2 regions of the Carnobacterium sp. GW821-FHT04C06 genome follow, and region 2 is predicted to be linked to the other one. Evidence: predicted binding sites of a transcription regulator. Region 2 holds the regulator's gene; the other holds the start of a gene.
The links. The regulator LexA, encoded in region 2, represses DNA repair genes until DNA is damaged. The targets are predictions, from matches to a motif close to CNAACANNTGTTNG.
Positions count from the first base shown of each region.

Region 1: the regulator LexA is predicted to act here: its motif matches at 3,841-3,854, upstream of dinB (DNA polymerase IV).

Region 1 is NZ_JBWKTN010000001.1:491,498-499,610, reverse strand. It holds gene AC07SW_RS02430 (metal-dependent transcriptional regulator) at 1-226, shown strand, start outside; gene AC07SW_RS02425 (metal ABC transporter solute-binding protein, Zn/Mn family) at 245-1,171, shown strand; gene AC07SW_RS02420 (metal ABC transporter ATP-binding protein) at 1,193-1,954, shown strand; gene AC07SW_RS02415 (metal ABC transporter permease) at 1,955-2,866, shown strand; gene AC07SW_RS02410 (metal ABC transporter permease) at 2,868-3,782, shown strand; gene dinB (DNA polymerase IV) at 3,890-5,017, shown strand; gene AC07SW_RS02400 (metal-dependent hydrolase) at 5,154-5,834, shown strand; gene AC07SW_RS02395 (DRTGG domain-containing protein) at 5,859-7,190, shown strand; gene AC07SW_RS02390 (DHH family phosphoesterase) at 7,218-8,113, shown strand, end outside.
Region 2 is NZ_JBWKTN010000005.1:97,853-105,965, reverse strand. It holds gene AC07SW_RS09930 (acetate uptake transporter) at 1-384, shown strand, start outside; gene AC07SW_RS09925 (GNAT family N-acetyltransferase) at 439-873, opposite strand; gene recJ (single-stranded-DNA-specific exonuclease RecJ) at 1,042-3,375, shown strand; gene AC07SW_RS09915 (adenine phosphoribosyltransferase) at 3,398-3,910, shown strand; gene AC07SW_RS09910 (hypothetical protein) at 3,962-4,261, opposite strand; gene lexA (transcriptional repressor LexA) at 4,385-5,008, opposite strand; gene AC07SW_RS09900 (DUF896 family protein) at 5,225-5,464, shown strand; gene tkt (transketolase) at 5,624-7,615, shown strand; gene AC07SW_RS09890 (hypothetical protein) at 7,918-8,113, shown strand, end outside.

The sequences.
Region 1 (8,113 bases), on a different contig from region 2:
ACAAACCTTAGTAGAAATGTCAGTAGATACAGATGTGAAAATTCAACGAGTATTAGATGATCGTGAATTGTTAGATTATTTAGTGACAGTAGGAATTAACATTGGAGACCAATGTCGAATTACTGAAATAGGTGCTTATGAAGGGCCAATTACATTAACTAAAGATGGGCAGGCCATTCAGATTAGCTATAAAGCAGCCTGCAATTTATTTATTCAACCATTATAAAGTAGGAGGAGAGATTAAATGAAAAAAAACTATCTTCTTATCTTAATAGGACTCAGTTTGGTAGTGATGGTTGGTTGTCAAAATAATTCTTCGCAAAAAGATCCAAATAAGATACAAGTCGTAGCGACAACAACAATGCTAACTGATTTAGTTAAAAATATCGGCGGAGATAAAGTTCAAGTTAACGGACTAATGGGGCCAGGAATCGACCCACATCTCTATCAAGCAAGTGCAAAAGATGTTACTAAAATGCAGACAGCAGATGTTGTGGTGCATAATGGTTTGCATTTAGAAGGTAAGATGGGAGACGTTTTTGAAGCGTTAAATAAACGAGGCAAAAACGTCATCAAAATTGAAAACGGTCTTGATAAAACTAAATTACTCAAGTCAGAAGACAATTCTAGTCAACCAGACCCACATATTTGGTTCGACGTTTCCATGTGGCAACAAGGAGCCAAAGAAGTTGCTAAAGGATTAATTAAAGCAGATCCAAAAAATCAAGCGACCTATCAAACAAATTTAGATCGTTATCTCGCAGAATTGGTTGAATTAGATCAATACATGATGAATAAGGTTCAAGAGTTGCCAAAAGAAAAACGAATCTTAGTGACCGCCCATGATGCCTTTCGTTATTTTGGTCAACGCTACGATTTTGAGGTAGTCGGATTACAAGGAATCAGCACGCAAGCAGAAGCAGGTACCGGAGATATGCGGAAATTGGCTGATTTTATTGTGAAACACCAAATCAAAGCGGTTTTTGTCGAATCATCCGTCCCTACCAAAACGATTGAAGCGTTACAAGCGGCAACAAAAGCAAAAGGCTTTGACGTAAAAATCGGTGGCGAGTTGTATTCAGATTCTTTAGGAGACGAAAAACACGATACGGCCACTTATATTAAAACATTAAAAGCAAATACAGATACAATTGTGAATGCATTAAAATAAAAAAGTAAGCAGGTGAAAAAAATGGAGCAAACTAAACAAGCAATTTCGATTCAGCAATTAACGGTTGCTTATGATGAAAAACCGGTTCTTTGGAATGTCAGTTTGGATATACCTAAAGGACAATTAACAGCGATTATCGGTCCGAATGGAGCAGGAAAAACAACCTTAATTAAAGCCATTATCAATTTAATTAAACCAGTTGCAGGTGAAGTAACCTTTCAATTTAAAAACCAAATGCAGCAAAGTTATCAATCAAGTAAAAATTTGGTTGCCTATGTTCCACAAAATGGAAGCGTTGATTGGGATTTTCCAGCAACGGTAATAGATGTCGTTGTAATGGGGCGTTATGGACATCTTGGGTGGTTTAAACGTCCTAAAAAAGCTGATTTTGACTTAGCTAAAAAAATGCTAGAAAAAGTAGGGATGACTGAATTTTCAACTCGCCAAATTAGTCAGTTATCTGGAGGTCAACGTCAGCGTGTTTTCTTAGCACGCGCGCTTGTACAAGAAGCGGAAATTTATTTGATGGATGAACCGTTTCAAGGAGTAGATGCCCAAACTGAAAAAATCATTATTGGTCTACTGAAAGAATTAAAAGATGAAGGCAAGACGATTGTTGTGGTTCATCATGATTTACAAACCGTGCCAGAATACTTTGATAACGTTGTACTGGTCAATCAAGCTTTAGTCGCAACAGGTTCTGTAGAAAGTACCTTTACAGCCGAAAATATCGCAAAAACCTATCAAACCGCTGAAAGATTGCCAGAAGAGGTGGGGAAGTAGATGACATTTTGGACTCTTTTTTCAGATTACACTTTTCAAGTTGTGGCACTTGGATCAGCCTTATTGGGATTGCTGAGTGGCGTTATTGGTAGTTTTGCTGTGCTTAGAAAACAAAGCTTATTAGGGGATGCTGTAAGTCATGCTGCGCTACCAGGGATATGCTTAGCCTTTATGATTACGAATATTAAACAGACAGAAGTTTTATTGATAGGTGCTTTGATCTCAGGCTTAGTTGCAACATGGCTGATCATGAGCATTGTTAAGTACTCAAAAATAAAATTTGATAGTGCATTAGCTTTGATTACTTCCGTATTTTTTGGTTTAGGTATGGTTTTTCTAACCTATATTCAAAAAACGCCAGATGCAAATCAAGCAGGATTAAAAAGTTTTATTTTTGGTCAGTCCTCCACCTTATTAGTAGGTGATGTTAAATGGATGCTAGGAATTGGGATGATTATTTTAGTATTAATCTTCCTATTTTGGAAAGAATTTAAATTAATTGCTTTTGATGAAGTATTTGCTAAAAGCATTGGTGTTCCAGTTCATGGCATTAGTATTTTATTATCAGCGATGACGGTCGTAACGATTATTATTGGACTGCAAACAGTTGGAGTTATTTTGATGAGTTCGTTATTAATCGGACCTGCTGTTGCCGCTAGACAATGGACGAATCGGTTAGCGGTGATGGTGAGTTTAGCAGCAGTTTTTGGTGGTGTTTCAGGGGTTTTAGGAACGGTTATTAGTTCCTTAGGTAAGCAAATTCCAACAGGACCAACAATCGTTGTTGTGATTAGCGTGATTGTGCTGATTAGTTTAGTGATAGCACCAAATCGTGGGATGTTGTGGAAATTAAAACAGCGTAGGCGTCAAAAAAAAGCATTGACTATCCGCTTAAATCAAGGAGGCGATTAGGATGCATCCAGAATTAGAAATTCAATTGATTGCGATTATTGTTTCACTTGCCTGTTCCTTACTGGGTGTCTTTTTAGTTTTAAGAGGAATGACAATGATGGCTGATGCGATTACACATACCATTTTATTAGGAATCGTGGTGGCCTTTTTTGCAACTGAAAATTTGGCCTCACCATTTTTAATTGTTGGTGCCGCTTTGATGGGTGTCTTTACGGTTTGGTTAACAGAATTGCTCCATCAAACAAGGCTATTAGCAAAAGATGCTTCAATTGGTGTGGTCTTCCCATTACTGTTTAGTATCGCGATTATTTTGATTTCCCGCTATGCAGGTTCTGTTCATTTAGACACGGATTCAGTACTACTTGGCGAATTGGCTTTTGCGCCATTTGAGCGAATGGTTATTTTTGGAGTGGATATAGGAGCACAAGGAATCTACTCAATGGGGATTATTTTAATCATCAACTTAATTTTTATTTTGTTATTTTATAAAGAATTAAAATTAGCCACTTTTGATGCGGTTTTAGCCGCTGCATTAGGATTTTCGCCAGTCATTTTACACTATGCGTTGATGACACTGGTTTCAGTCACTGCAGTTGGAGCATTTGAGGCAGTTGGATCAATTTTAGTAGTAGCTTTTATTGTGGGGCCACCTGTTACCGCGTATCTTTTGACAAATGAATTAAAGAAAATGTTATGGATTAGTGGCATTGTGGGTGTGATAGACAGTATCGTTGGATTCCAATTAGCGATGTTTTTGGATGTTTCAATTGCAGGGATGATTGCGGTTATTATTGGGATAACTTTCTTATTAGTCTTTATCTTCTCACCTAAAAAAGGATTGATTCAAGCTGTTAGACAACGAAATCGTCAAAAAAAAGAATTAGCCTATCGATTAAAAATGGAACCTATTAAATAAATTATTTTAAGTTTACTTTCTCGACAGAGAGTAAACTTTTTTTGTTTGTTCTAGCGAAAGAACTTGTGTTCGTGTATAATAAGAAATAAAGATGGAGGTGTAGAAAGATGGAACATGTCGTTTTACAATTTGCAGAACCAGTACGTGACACATCAAGAAAAATTATTCATGTGGATATGGATGCTTTCTATGCCTCTGTAGAAGAACGTGAAAATCCTGAATTAAAAGGAAAACCGTTAGTGATTGCTAGGCATCCAAAAGATAATGGTGGAAGAGGCGTCGTTACGACGGCTAATTACGAAGCGAGAAAATACGGTATTCATTCAGCTATGAGCGCTCAAAAAGCCTATGAACTTTGCCCACAAGCGATTTTTGTTCCAGGTAGACATGAACTTTACCAAGAAATTTCCACTCAAATTCGAGAAGTATTTAAGCACTACACAGATATCATTGAACCATTAGCTTTAGATGAAGCTTATTTAGACGTAACAGAAAATAAAAAAGGGATTAGTAGCGCTACGGTTATTGCAAAAATGATTCAAAAAGAAATTTGGGAAGAATTGCATTTAACTTGTTCAGCTGGCGTATCTTATAATAAATTTATTGCAAAACTAGCATCTGACTATAAAAAACCTGCCGGCATCACAGTTATTCCGCCAGAAAAAGCATTGGTCTTTTTAAAAGAATTACCCATTGGAAAATTTTATGGCGTAGGAAAGAAAACCGCTGAAAAAATGCATGATTGGGGCGTTTTTACGGGACAAGATTTAGTTGAAAAAAGCGAGATGGATTTGATTCAACGCTTCGGTAAGATGGGGTATTCCTTGTATCGAAAAGTAAGAGGAATTGATAACAATCCAGTTGAGAGTACTCGAGTGCGTAAGTCAGTAGGACGGGAGCATACGTATGGCCAACCTTTAACGATAGAAGAGGAAATCTTAGCAGAACTTCGTTTTTTAGCTGGAAAAGTACACACTTCTTTAGTAAAAGTTCAAAAACACGGGAAGGTGGTTGTGTTAAAAGTACGTACATCTGATTATGAAACAATGACCAAACGTATTAGTTTGCCTAGTTATGTAAAAGACAGTGAAGAAATTTATTTTCATGCGTTAAATTTATGGGAAGATGTGGGATTGATAGGGAAAGAAATTCGGTTATTAGGAATTACTGTGACCAACCTTGACCCGTTAACATTTGAAAATATTGTTTTGCCACTATGGGAAAAAGAAAAATAAGTTCAAAAATTCTGATGAACAGAGTTTTTGAACTTTTTTATTAGATGCTAGGTGCAAATTAGATGAATAAGTTGTACAATAGAAGAATACTAATACAGTTTTTGTGTTTGATTATAACATAGAAGGAGCGATTGAAATGAAGATATCATGGCATGGACAGTCTTGTGTTAAAATTTTAACAGATACAGATAAGCAAATTTTAATAGATCCCTATATTACAGGAAATCCCTTAAGTGATTTGGATGCAGGGACGATTGAAGCTGATGTGATTATTGTCACTCATGCTCATGCAGACCATATCGGAGATACTGCCGAGATTGCCAAACGAACAGGAGCTTTAATTGTTGCAAATGCTGAATTAGCCGGTTTTTTTGCGAGTCAAGGGCTTCAAACCCATGGCATGCAAATGGGTGGGAAACATCAATTTGATTTCGGTTTAATCAAAATGACTCCTGCAATACATGGTTCAATGTACGAAGTGCAAGGCCAACCTGTTACATTTGGCTTAGCAGCAGGAATTGTTTTGAGTGACGGATGCCACACTGTTTATCACGCAGGAGATACGGCTTTATTTTCAGATATGAAATTAATCGGAGAATTCAACAAAATAGATTTAGCTTTCTTACCAATTGGCGATAATTACACTATGGGACCAGAAGAAGCCGTAATCGCTAGTAAATGGCTAAAAGCTAATAAAGTTGTGCCAATTCATTACAATACATTTCCTTTGATTGAACAAGATCCAATTGCCTTTGTTGAAGCTTTACCTAAAAACGTAGGGGTGGCACTGCAAGTGGGAGAAATAATCGAATTATAAGTTGAAAAAGTCGGAGGATAGCAGATGACAACAAAACATGACCAGATCTTAACGTATATTGAAACGTTACCAGTTGGAGAGCGAATCTCAGTACGTTTGATTGCTAAAAATTTACAAGTAAGTGAAGGAACTGCTTATCGTGCCATTAAAGAAGCAGAAAATATAGGATTAGTTTCGACCATTCAACGAGTGGGAACTATCCGAATTGAGCGCAAAATGAAAGAACATTTTGAAAAATTAACCTATGGTGAAATCGTGAAGATTATCGAAGGGGATATTTTAGGTGGTATTGACGGGTTAGATAAAGTCTTAAATAAATTTGTCATCGGAGCGATGAAGGAAGACGCCATGCTACGTTACATTACACCAGGTTCACTAATGATTGTCGGAAATCGAATTGGGGCTCAGCGCCTCGCTTTAGAAAACGGTGCAGCAGTTTTAATTACCGGTGGATTTGATACAACTGAGGAGATTGTGGAATTAGCGAATCAGGCCAAATTGCCTGTTATTCGAACCACCTATGACTCCTTTACGGTTGCAACGTTAATCAACCGAGCAATGACGGATCAGCTGATTAAAAAAGACATTATGCTCGTTGGCGATATTTTTACGAATGTAGAAAAAACCATCTATTTAAATAGTGAAGATACAGTAGCGGATTACCGCAAATTAAATGATGAAAGTCGACATTCGCGTTTCCCAATTGTGAATAAAAAAATGCGCTTAATCGGGATTGTAACAGCTAAAGATGTGGTTGGAAAGCCAGATAATCTAAGTATTGAACGAGTGATGACAAAGGATCCCTCTTATGTTAAAACACATATGAGTGTGGCAAGTGTGGGGCATTTAATGATTTGGGATGGGCTAGAGGTTATGCCTGTTGTGAAAGATGATTTAACCTTGATTGGGATTATTTCTAGACAAGATGTGATGAAAGCGATGCAACTAGCGCAACGCCAACCACAGGTGGGAGATACGATTGCCGATCAAATTGCAGAACAGCTAGAGTTAACAAGTGAAAATCCTGACGATTGGCATTCAGCTATTCCAGCATTCAAGTTTAAAGTGACGCCTCAAATGACCAACAGTGTTGGAACCATCTCTTTTGGTGTATTAAGTGAACTTGTTGCTAGCGCTTCTCAGCGAACACTTTTAGCGTATCAAAAGCGCAATGCAGTCATTGAGCAAATGAATTTACATTATTTTAAAATGATTCAATTAGAAAGTGAATTAGAGATTCGTCCACGAGTCCTAGAAATTGGGAGGCGCTCGTCTAAGCTAGACATTGAAGTATTTATTGAAAATACCCTTGTTGCCAAAGCCATTGTGATTTGTCAATTGATGGAGCGTACCTAACTAAACGAATTAAAAGGAGTAAATTGAATGAATGAATCCATTTTTACTGAAATACTAACAGCTATCAAAGAACATCGAACTATTATTATCCATCGTCATCAAAGACCAGACCCAGACGCCTTAGGTTCACAAGGTGGACTATATGAACTATTAAAAGCAACGTTTCCTGAAAAACGTCTTTTAAAAGCAGGAGGATCGGTAGAAGGTCTAGCATTCTTATCTGAAATGGATCAAGTAGAAGCTGCTGATTATAAAGACGCACTAGTTATCGTAACAGACACAGCGAATAGTCCACGCATTAGTGGTGAAAACTATTCAAAAGGCGATATGCTAATTAAAATAGATCACCACCCAAATGATGAACCATACGGTGATCTTGTCTACGTTAACACAGAGGCGAGTAGCTGCAGTGAAATTATTGTTGATTTTTATCATGCTTGTCAATCAGAGTTAACAATGACAGATGAAGCGGCCCGCCTATTATATGCAGGAATAGTCGGAGACACAGGGCGTTTCCTATATCCAGCGACAACCTCCCATACCTTAAAAATTGCTGCTGAATTAATGGACTATTCATTTTCAGCCACAGCATTAAATAATCAGCTAAATACAATGAGTAAAGCAGTGGCCCATTTATCCGGTTATGTCTTACAAAATATTAAAGTTGACGAAAATGGGGTTGGGAATGTTCTTTTAACAAATGAGATTTTAAAAGAATTTGGTGTGGCTGATTCTGAAACAGCAGCAATTGTCTCGTTGCCAGGAAGTGTCGAAGGCATTTTAATGTGGGGGATTTTTGTTGAACAAGAAGAAGGTTACTTCCGTTGTCGCTTACGCTCAAAAGGCCCAGCAATCAATGAAGTAGCAAAACGCCATCATGGTGGCGGACATCCATTAGCTAGTGGTGCAAATGCAAAAGATCG
Region 2 (8,113 bases):
TATGGATTATTTTGGTTAGGAACAGGAATGAGCTGGATGATTCAAAATGGTTTGTTTGGAGAAGTACTACAATCTTCTTTCGATCCAAATGAATTAGGTTTTGCTTTCCTTGGCTACTTTATTTTCACAGTCTTTATGACCGTGGGAGCTTTAGAAACAAACAAGGTCTTATTCTTTATTTTCTTTTTAATTGACTTTTTATTCCTAGGATTGTTTATGTCAACTTTTGGAATTGCAACAGACTTCTTCCACATGATGGCAGCAGTTGCGGAATTTTTAATTTCAATTTTATCATTCTATGGCGCAGCAGCAGCTGTTTTGAATGGACACTTTGGCTTTACGTTCCTACCAATCGGCAAGCCTTTTGGGATTATCAAAAAATAATTAAAGTAAAACCTTCAGTTAAGCAACGAACAAATTGCTTAACTGAAGGTTTTTTTATTTTTTAATCATATCAATATGAGGAATCTCGTCTTCTAAATAAATCTCGCCATTGATTGGTTCAAAGCCAAATTGACTATAGAACTTTTGTAAATAAGCTTGTGCTTGAATTTCAACGGCTTGATTTGGAAATTTATCATCAATTGTTTTTAAAATAATCGTTAATAACTCTTTGCCTAAGCCAGTCCCACGTTGTTCTTTCACTGTTAAAATACGGCCAAACATTAATTTTTCTTGACTTGGAATGATGCGTCCATAAGCCTGTATCTGGCCATTTTGTTCATTAAACACATGGATGCTGATTAAATCCTTATCGTCTACATCTGGATAAAAACATTCTTGCTCGACAATAAAAACGTTCACTCGAGCTTGATAGATTTGAAAAAGTTCAGTCGTTGTTAATTCATTAAATCTTTTTATTTTCCACGTCATCACATTAGCCCCTTTAGTTGATTTTATTAGTTAATCATAGTATAAAATTAAACGAAATGATTTGCAATTAGAAATAAACGGCTAAGAATTAAAAAGCGAAAAAATCAAGAGTTCAACTACTTTATTTTCTAAAAATTTGGTATACTAAATAAGTTGGGAGTGATTAGATTGTTAAAATCTCGAATGAACTGGAAATTAAATCAACCACAAACGAATGAAGCAGCGATTACAGCTTTAAGCGAAGAACTTTCGACTTCTCCGTTAGTATCGACTTTACTAGTTAATCGTGGTTTGGACACAAAAGACAAAGCACAGCATTTTTTGAAACCAGATGAAACTTGGATTCATGATCCATTTTTAATGTATGATATGGAAAAAACCGTTGAACGAATTACGCAAGCAATTGAACATGGTCAAAAAATAGTCGTTTATGGCGATTATGATGCTGATGGCGTAACAAGTACGGCTGTTTTAAAAGAAACGATTGAAATGCTTGGTGGTGAAGTAGATTTCTATATTCCAAATCGATTTACAGATGGTTATGGACCGAATGTCCAAGCTTTTGAAAGATTGATTGAAGAGGGAGCGGAATTGATTGTGACGTGTGACAATGGGGTTTCAGGTCACGAAGCAATTGCTAAAGCTAAGGAATTAGGAATTGATGTGATTGTAACGGATCACCATGAAATGCCAGAGATTTTGCCAGAGGCATATGCAATTGTTCATCCAAAACATCCACAAGGAGCGTATCCTTTTGGTGAATTAGCTGGAGTAGGTGTTGCCTTCAAACTAGCAACCGCATTATTAGGCGAATTTCCAACTGAACTAGTAGATCTAGTAGCGATTGGAACTATTGCTGATCTAGTTTCATTGACGGATGAGAACCGAGCGTTAGTGATTTTAGGGCTAGAAATGTTAAAAGTTTCTGAACGATTAGGTTTTTTAGCATTAGCAAAAGTTGCAGGAATAGAAAAAGAGACCATTACAGAAGAAACGATTGGCTTTACCATCGCGCCTCGTCTAAATGCTGTCGGTCGTTTAGGTGAAGCAGGGCCAGCAGTTGCTTTATTAACGACCTTTGATGAAGAAGAAGCAATCGAGCTTGCAACCTTTATTAATACAAAAAATGAAGAGCGTCAAGCCTTTGTGGCAAAAATTACAGAAGAAGCCTTCCAAATGATTGCAGAAATGAAAGAAACACCGCCTGTGTATTTATTAGCGAAGTCCGATTGGCACGAAGGTGTACTTGGAATTGTTGCAAGTAAAATTGTTGGTGCCACAGGAAAACCCGCACTTGTGTTGAATATTGACACTGAAAATGGAATCGCTAAAGGTTCTGGACGGAGCATTAGCGCGTATAACTTGTATGATGCAATTAATGAAGTCCGAGATTTAACCACCCATTTTGGTGGACATCATATGGCAGCAGGTCTAACACTGCCAATTGAACATATTGAGACCTTACAAACACAACTAAATCAGTATGCGTTAACGCATGATTTAGTCGGAAACTTGAATGAAGAACTAGTAATTGATGAAACGATTGAATTAACAGATATCACCGTTGCAACGATTGAAGAATTGGCTAGTTTAGCGCCATTTGGTACAGACAATCCAAAGCCTGTTTTCTTACTTGAACATGTTCAGGCAGAAGATATACGTAAAATTGGTGGCAACAATGCCCATTTAAAACTCAAAGCAACAAAAAACAATGTGAATTTAGACGTGATTGGATTTCAATTAGGCACAGTTGCTGATGAAATTAATAACCATTCGGAAGTGTCATTGGTAGGGAAGCTTTCTATAAATGAATGGAATGGCAACCGTAAGCCTCAGTTGATGCTTGAAGATATTGCAATGGACGGACTTCAAGTTGTTGATTTGAGAGGGAGCAATTTAGCAGCAGGTCTTTGGGTACAAGGCGCAGCTTGTTATCTATTTTATAATAAGAAAAGCTACCAAACTCATAATGATAAAGTTCCAATGGGCAGTGAAAGTGTTTTGATTGAGTCCAAAGAAGATGCTGAAGCTTTTAAAACGCAACATTCAACCTTTGTATTTATCGATTGTCCAAACGAATTAGAATGGATTTCGTCAACGATTCGGGGAAATACACCAGAAAAGTTAGTTACTGCCTTTTTTAGTGAATCAGAAAGTTACCTAAATGGGATGCCAAGCCGAACACAATTTGGAGAATTATTTAAATTCGTAGCCACACACAAAGATGTTGATATTCGACATAAGCTGTCTATTTTAGCAAATTATCTAAAAATCAAAGATAACTTATTAATTTTCATGATTAACGTGTTTTTTGAACTAGGATTTGTTACAATAGACAATGGCGTAATGAACTATGTCAAAGATGCTCCAAAAAAAGAGTTGTCTGATGCAGAAAATTACCAAAAACGACTAAATCAAATAGAAGCCGAAAAAATCTTGCTGTACAGCCATTTTGCAGAATTAGAAATCTGGTTAAAACAACAAATTAATGAAGCCTCGTAAAATTTGAATGGAGGATTTATAGATGGATTTAAAACAATATATTGCAGATGTAAAAGACTTCCCTGAAAAAGGAATTATTTTCCGTGACATTTCACCCTTAATGGCAGACGGAGAAGCTTATCGTTATGCAACTAACGAAATTGCAAAATACGCAAAAGACAAAGGCGTTGAAATGATCGTTGGACCAGAAGCTCGTGGATTTATTGTAGGTTGCCCAGTGGCCTATGAATTAGGAATCGGTTTTGCTCCTGCTCGTAAAAAAGGCAAACTGCCAAGAGAAACAGTTGAAGTTAGCTATGGTTTAGAGTATGGATCAGATGTTTTGCAAATTCACAAAGACGCTATCAAACCAGGTCAAAAAGTGATGGTTTGTGATGATTTACTAGCAACCGGTGGAACCATTGCAGCGACGATTCAATTAATCGAAAAATTAGGTGGAATTGTTGTAGGAACAGCTTTCTTAATCGAATTAACAGATTTAAATGGTCGTGCTCAAATTGAAGGATACGATATCTTCACTTTAATGGACTACTAAAATAAAAATCCCCCTCAAGTTAGATTGATTCTAACCTGAAGGGGATTCTTTTTATGCGATTGATTTTGGATTTTTAGGAGAGCGTCCTAGGACAAACTCGATAATCGTTAAAACAACTAAAATACCAACGATAATTGCAAACCAATTAGATGTTTGAATGCCGAAATCCCAAGTGTTATAAATCCAGATGACAATGCCACTATAAATAATTGAAAGAATATTCAAAACAGCAAATGCCCATAAATTTCCATTTTCTTTATTGCGTAAGTACATAACGGAAAGACCAACACTTAAAAGAATCCAAGCAACTTGAATCAATAAGCTAAACCAATAAAACAATAATGCAACCATTTCACTTAACCTCCTTATGTGAGAATAAAAAAAGCCTTATATACAAAGTTTAGCACAATTATTTGTAGAGACAACTAAAAAGCATTAAAAAAGAGCTTCCTAATAAAGGAAACTCTGAAAGTCTTAAAAAATGTGACTCCGGTATAATCCAACAACTTTTCCAAGAATGGTTACTTCACTAAGAATAATCGGATCCATTCCATCGTTTTCAGGTTGCAAGCGGTAATGATCTTTTTCTTTGAAGAATCGTTTACAAGTTGCTTCATCTTCACTTGTCATAGCAATCACGATATCGCCATTATCAGCATTTGATTGTTTGCGAACAATTACAGCATCGCCATCTAAAATTCCACAATTGATCATACTTTCACCACGAATAGTTAGCATGAACAACGCTTCATTTGCATATTGCAGATGAGGAGGTAGTGGGAAATAATCAGTGGCTTCTTCAACTGCTAATATCGGTTCACCAGCTGTAACGGTTCCTAGAAGGGGAATCTTATCCATTGGGACACCAAGTTTAGACAATCCAAGTGCAGTTAACTCAATAGCACGAGGTTTACTAGGATCTCGTTGAATAAAGCCGTTTTTTTCTAAACGTGATAAGTGGCCATGTACCGTTGACGTTGAAGAAAGAGATACAGCAGTACCAATCTCACGAACAGTTGGGGGATACCCTTTTAGTTGAACTTGTTCATGTATGTACTGTAATACTTCAATTTGTCTAGATTCTGGAGTTTTACGCATGATTAAATGCACCTCGTTTCTTTATCAATTTTCTTAACTATAGAATACCATAAATAATCACAGAATTCAAACAGATGTTCGGTGAAAATTAAATTTCTATTCCTAGTGTCTTGAAAGCTTTGTAAGAATAAACTAATTTTTAGGCAAATGGATATATTTTCAGCTTAATTTTTGATATAGTTAAGAGGTCAAATGAAACGAGATGGAGTGAATTAAATGCTATCTAAAGAAAAAATAGCCCGAATTAACGAGCTAGCCAATAAGTCTAAGAGCGAAACCCTCAGCTTATCAGAGCAACAAGAACAAAAAGAATTAAGAGAAGAATATTTACAAGCTTTCCGCGGTGGAATGAGAAATCATATCGAAGGAATGAAAGTTGTCGACAATGATGGGACAGACGTTACTCCTGAAAAGTTAAAGCAAATTCAAAAAGAAAAAGGATTACACGACCGCTAAAAATAAGAAGGAAATGAGACATATAAGTAGAAAACGCTTTATCAATTGTTAAAATTTGGCGTTTAATCGTTAAAATAAATACAATAATTCTATGAAAGCGTTGCGTAAAACGATTTAAAACAGTAAAATAGAGATATTAAAACTGAAAGGATGATTTAATTGTTCGATACAACTGACCAACTTGCAGTAAACACGATTAGAACACTAAGTATGGATGCGATTCAAAAAGCAAACTCAGGACACCCAGGTTTACCAATGGGGGCTGCTCCAATGGCGTACACGCTATGGACAAAACATTTAAACGTAAACCCAAGCAACTCATCATGGGTAAATCGCGATCGCTTTGTACTTTCAGCAGGACATGGTTCAATGCTATTATATAGTTTGTTACATTTATCAGGTTACAAACTATCAATGGAGGATTTGAAAAATTTCCGTCAATGGGATAGCTTAACCCCTGGTCATCCAGAAGTACATCATACAGATGGTGTTGAAGCAACAACAGGTCCTCTTGGACAAGGAATTGCAAATAGTGTCGGAATGGCAATGGCAGAAGCCCATCTAGCGGCAACGTATAATAAAGAAAATCATCAAATCGTTGATCATTATACCTATGCTTTATGTGGTGATGGAGATTTAATGGAAGGCGTATCAGCTGAAGCAGCAAGTTTAGCAGGTCATTTAGAGCTAGGCAAACTTGTGGTATTATATGATTCAAATGATATTTCATTAGATGGTCCTACTTCAAAAGCTTTTACTGAAAATGTAGGCAAACGTTTTGAAGCGTATAATTGGCAACATATTTTAGTTAAAGATGGAAATGATCTAGCTGAAATCGAAAAAGCGATTGAAGCAGCAAAAGCAGAAACTAAAAAACCAACTTTAATTGAAGTAAAAACAGTGATTGGCTTTGGTGCTCCAAATGAAGGAACATCTAAAGTTCACGGTGCACCACTTGGAATGGATGGAATCGAAGCGACTAAAAAAGCTTACGGTTGGGATTATCCAGCGTTCACTGTTCCAAATGAAGTAGCTACACGTTTTAAAGAAACAATGATTGATCAAGGAGCTAAATCAGAAAGTGAATGGAATGAATTGTTCGCTTCATATAAAGCTGAATATCCAGAATTAGCTGCTCAATTTGAATTAGCAATGTCTGGGAACTTACCAACTGATTGGGATAAAGAATTACCAGTTTACGAAGAAGGCGAAAGTGCTGCTTCTCGTGTGACAGGTAGTGAAACCATTCAAGCATTGTCAAAAGCTATTCCATTTTTCTGGGGTGGATCTGCAGATTTATCTGCTTCAAACAATACAATGGTTGCTAGTGAAAAAGATTTTGAACCAGGTCAATATGAAGGACGCAACATTTGGTACGGTGTTCGTGAATTTGGAATGTCAGCTGCAATGAACGGAATTTCATTACACGGTGGTTCAAAAACTTATGGCGGAACATTCTTTGTATTTACAGATTATTTACGTGCAGCAATTCGTTTAGCGGCTATTTCAAAAGCACCTGTAACGTATGTGTTTACACATGATTCAATCGCTGTAGGAGAAGATGGTCCGACTCATGAACCAGTAGAGCAACTATCTAGCTTACGCGGTATGCCAAACTTGTCTGTAATTCGTCCAGCTGATGGAAATGAAGTGGTTGCTGCTTGGGAACAAGCAATTACCTCAACTGACCACCCAACAGTATTAGTCTTGACTCGTCAAAACTTACCTGTCTTGCCTGGAACAAAAGAAAATGCACGTAAAAACGTTGCTAAAGGCGGTTACGTAATTTCTCCACAAGATGGTGATCAACCAACTGGAATTCTAATAGCAACAGGTTCTGAAGTTGCCTTAGCAATCGAAGCACAAAAAGAATTGAAAAAACAAGGCAAAGATGTTTCAGTAGTATCGTTACCAAGTTTTGATTTATTTGAAAAACAAGATGCAGCATACAAAGAGAGTGTCTTGCCAAAAGCAGTTAGAAAACGTATGTCAATTGAAATGGGCGCAACCTTTGGTTGGGAACGTTACGTTGGACTTGATGGCGTAATGCTGGGCATTGATAAATATGGTGCAAGTGCACCTGGAAATACAGTTATCGAACAATATGGATTTACAGTTGAAAACGTCGTAAATACATTTAACCAGTTATAAACATAAAACATCATTTATTGGACTCGAGTAGATAGTGAGTTCAATAGATGATGTTTTTTCATAGGCATTTAGGTAGTTATACTCGAAGATTTAAAATACTTATTTTTACTATTTTATTTTTTAGACTTTTATGGTTTAATTATTAAAGAACGATCGGTTTTTATTGGGTAGTTATTCTGTATGTGATGAAAGGAAATGAACTTTAATAGCAATTAGTTTTGAATAAAATGTTCTCATGTAGGGGAATACTTAGGCGTAATAATATTATTAAAAAAGTGAATAAAATTTTAGAGAGGATGAATATGATGATATTTATTTGGAAAAGAAGAGGTTTATTAGTTCCATTAGCAATTTTTTTAGGTTATTCGCCTATACTTATATTAGCAGGAGTCACTATGGATTTGGAAATAGAAAGAGGAAATTTACTGTTACGAATAATCGGTTTTGTAGGATTAATCACTATGTTTTTACCTGCATTAATAAATTATTTTTTTTCAA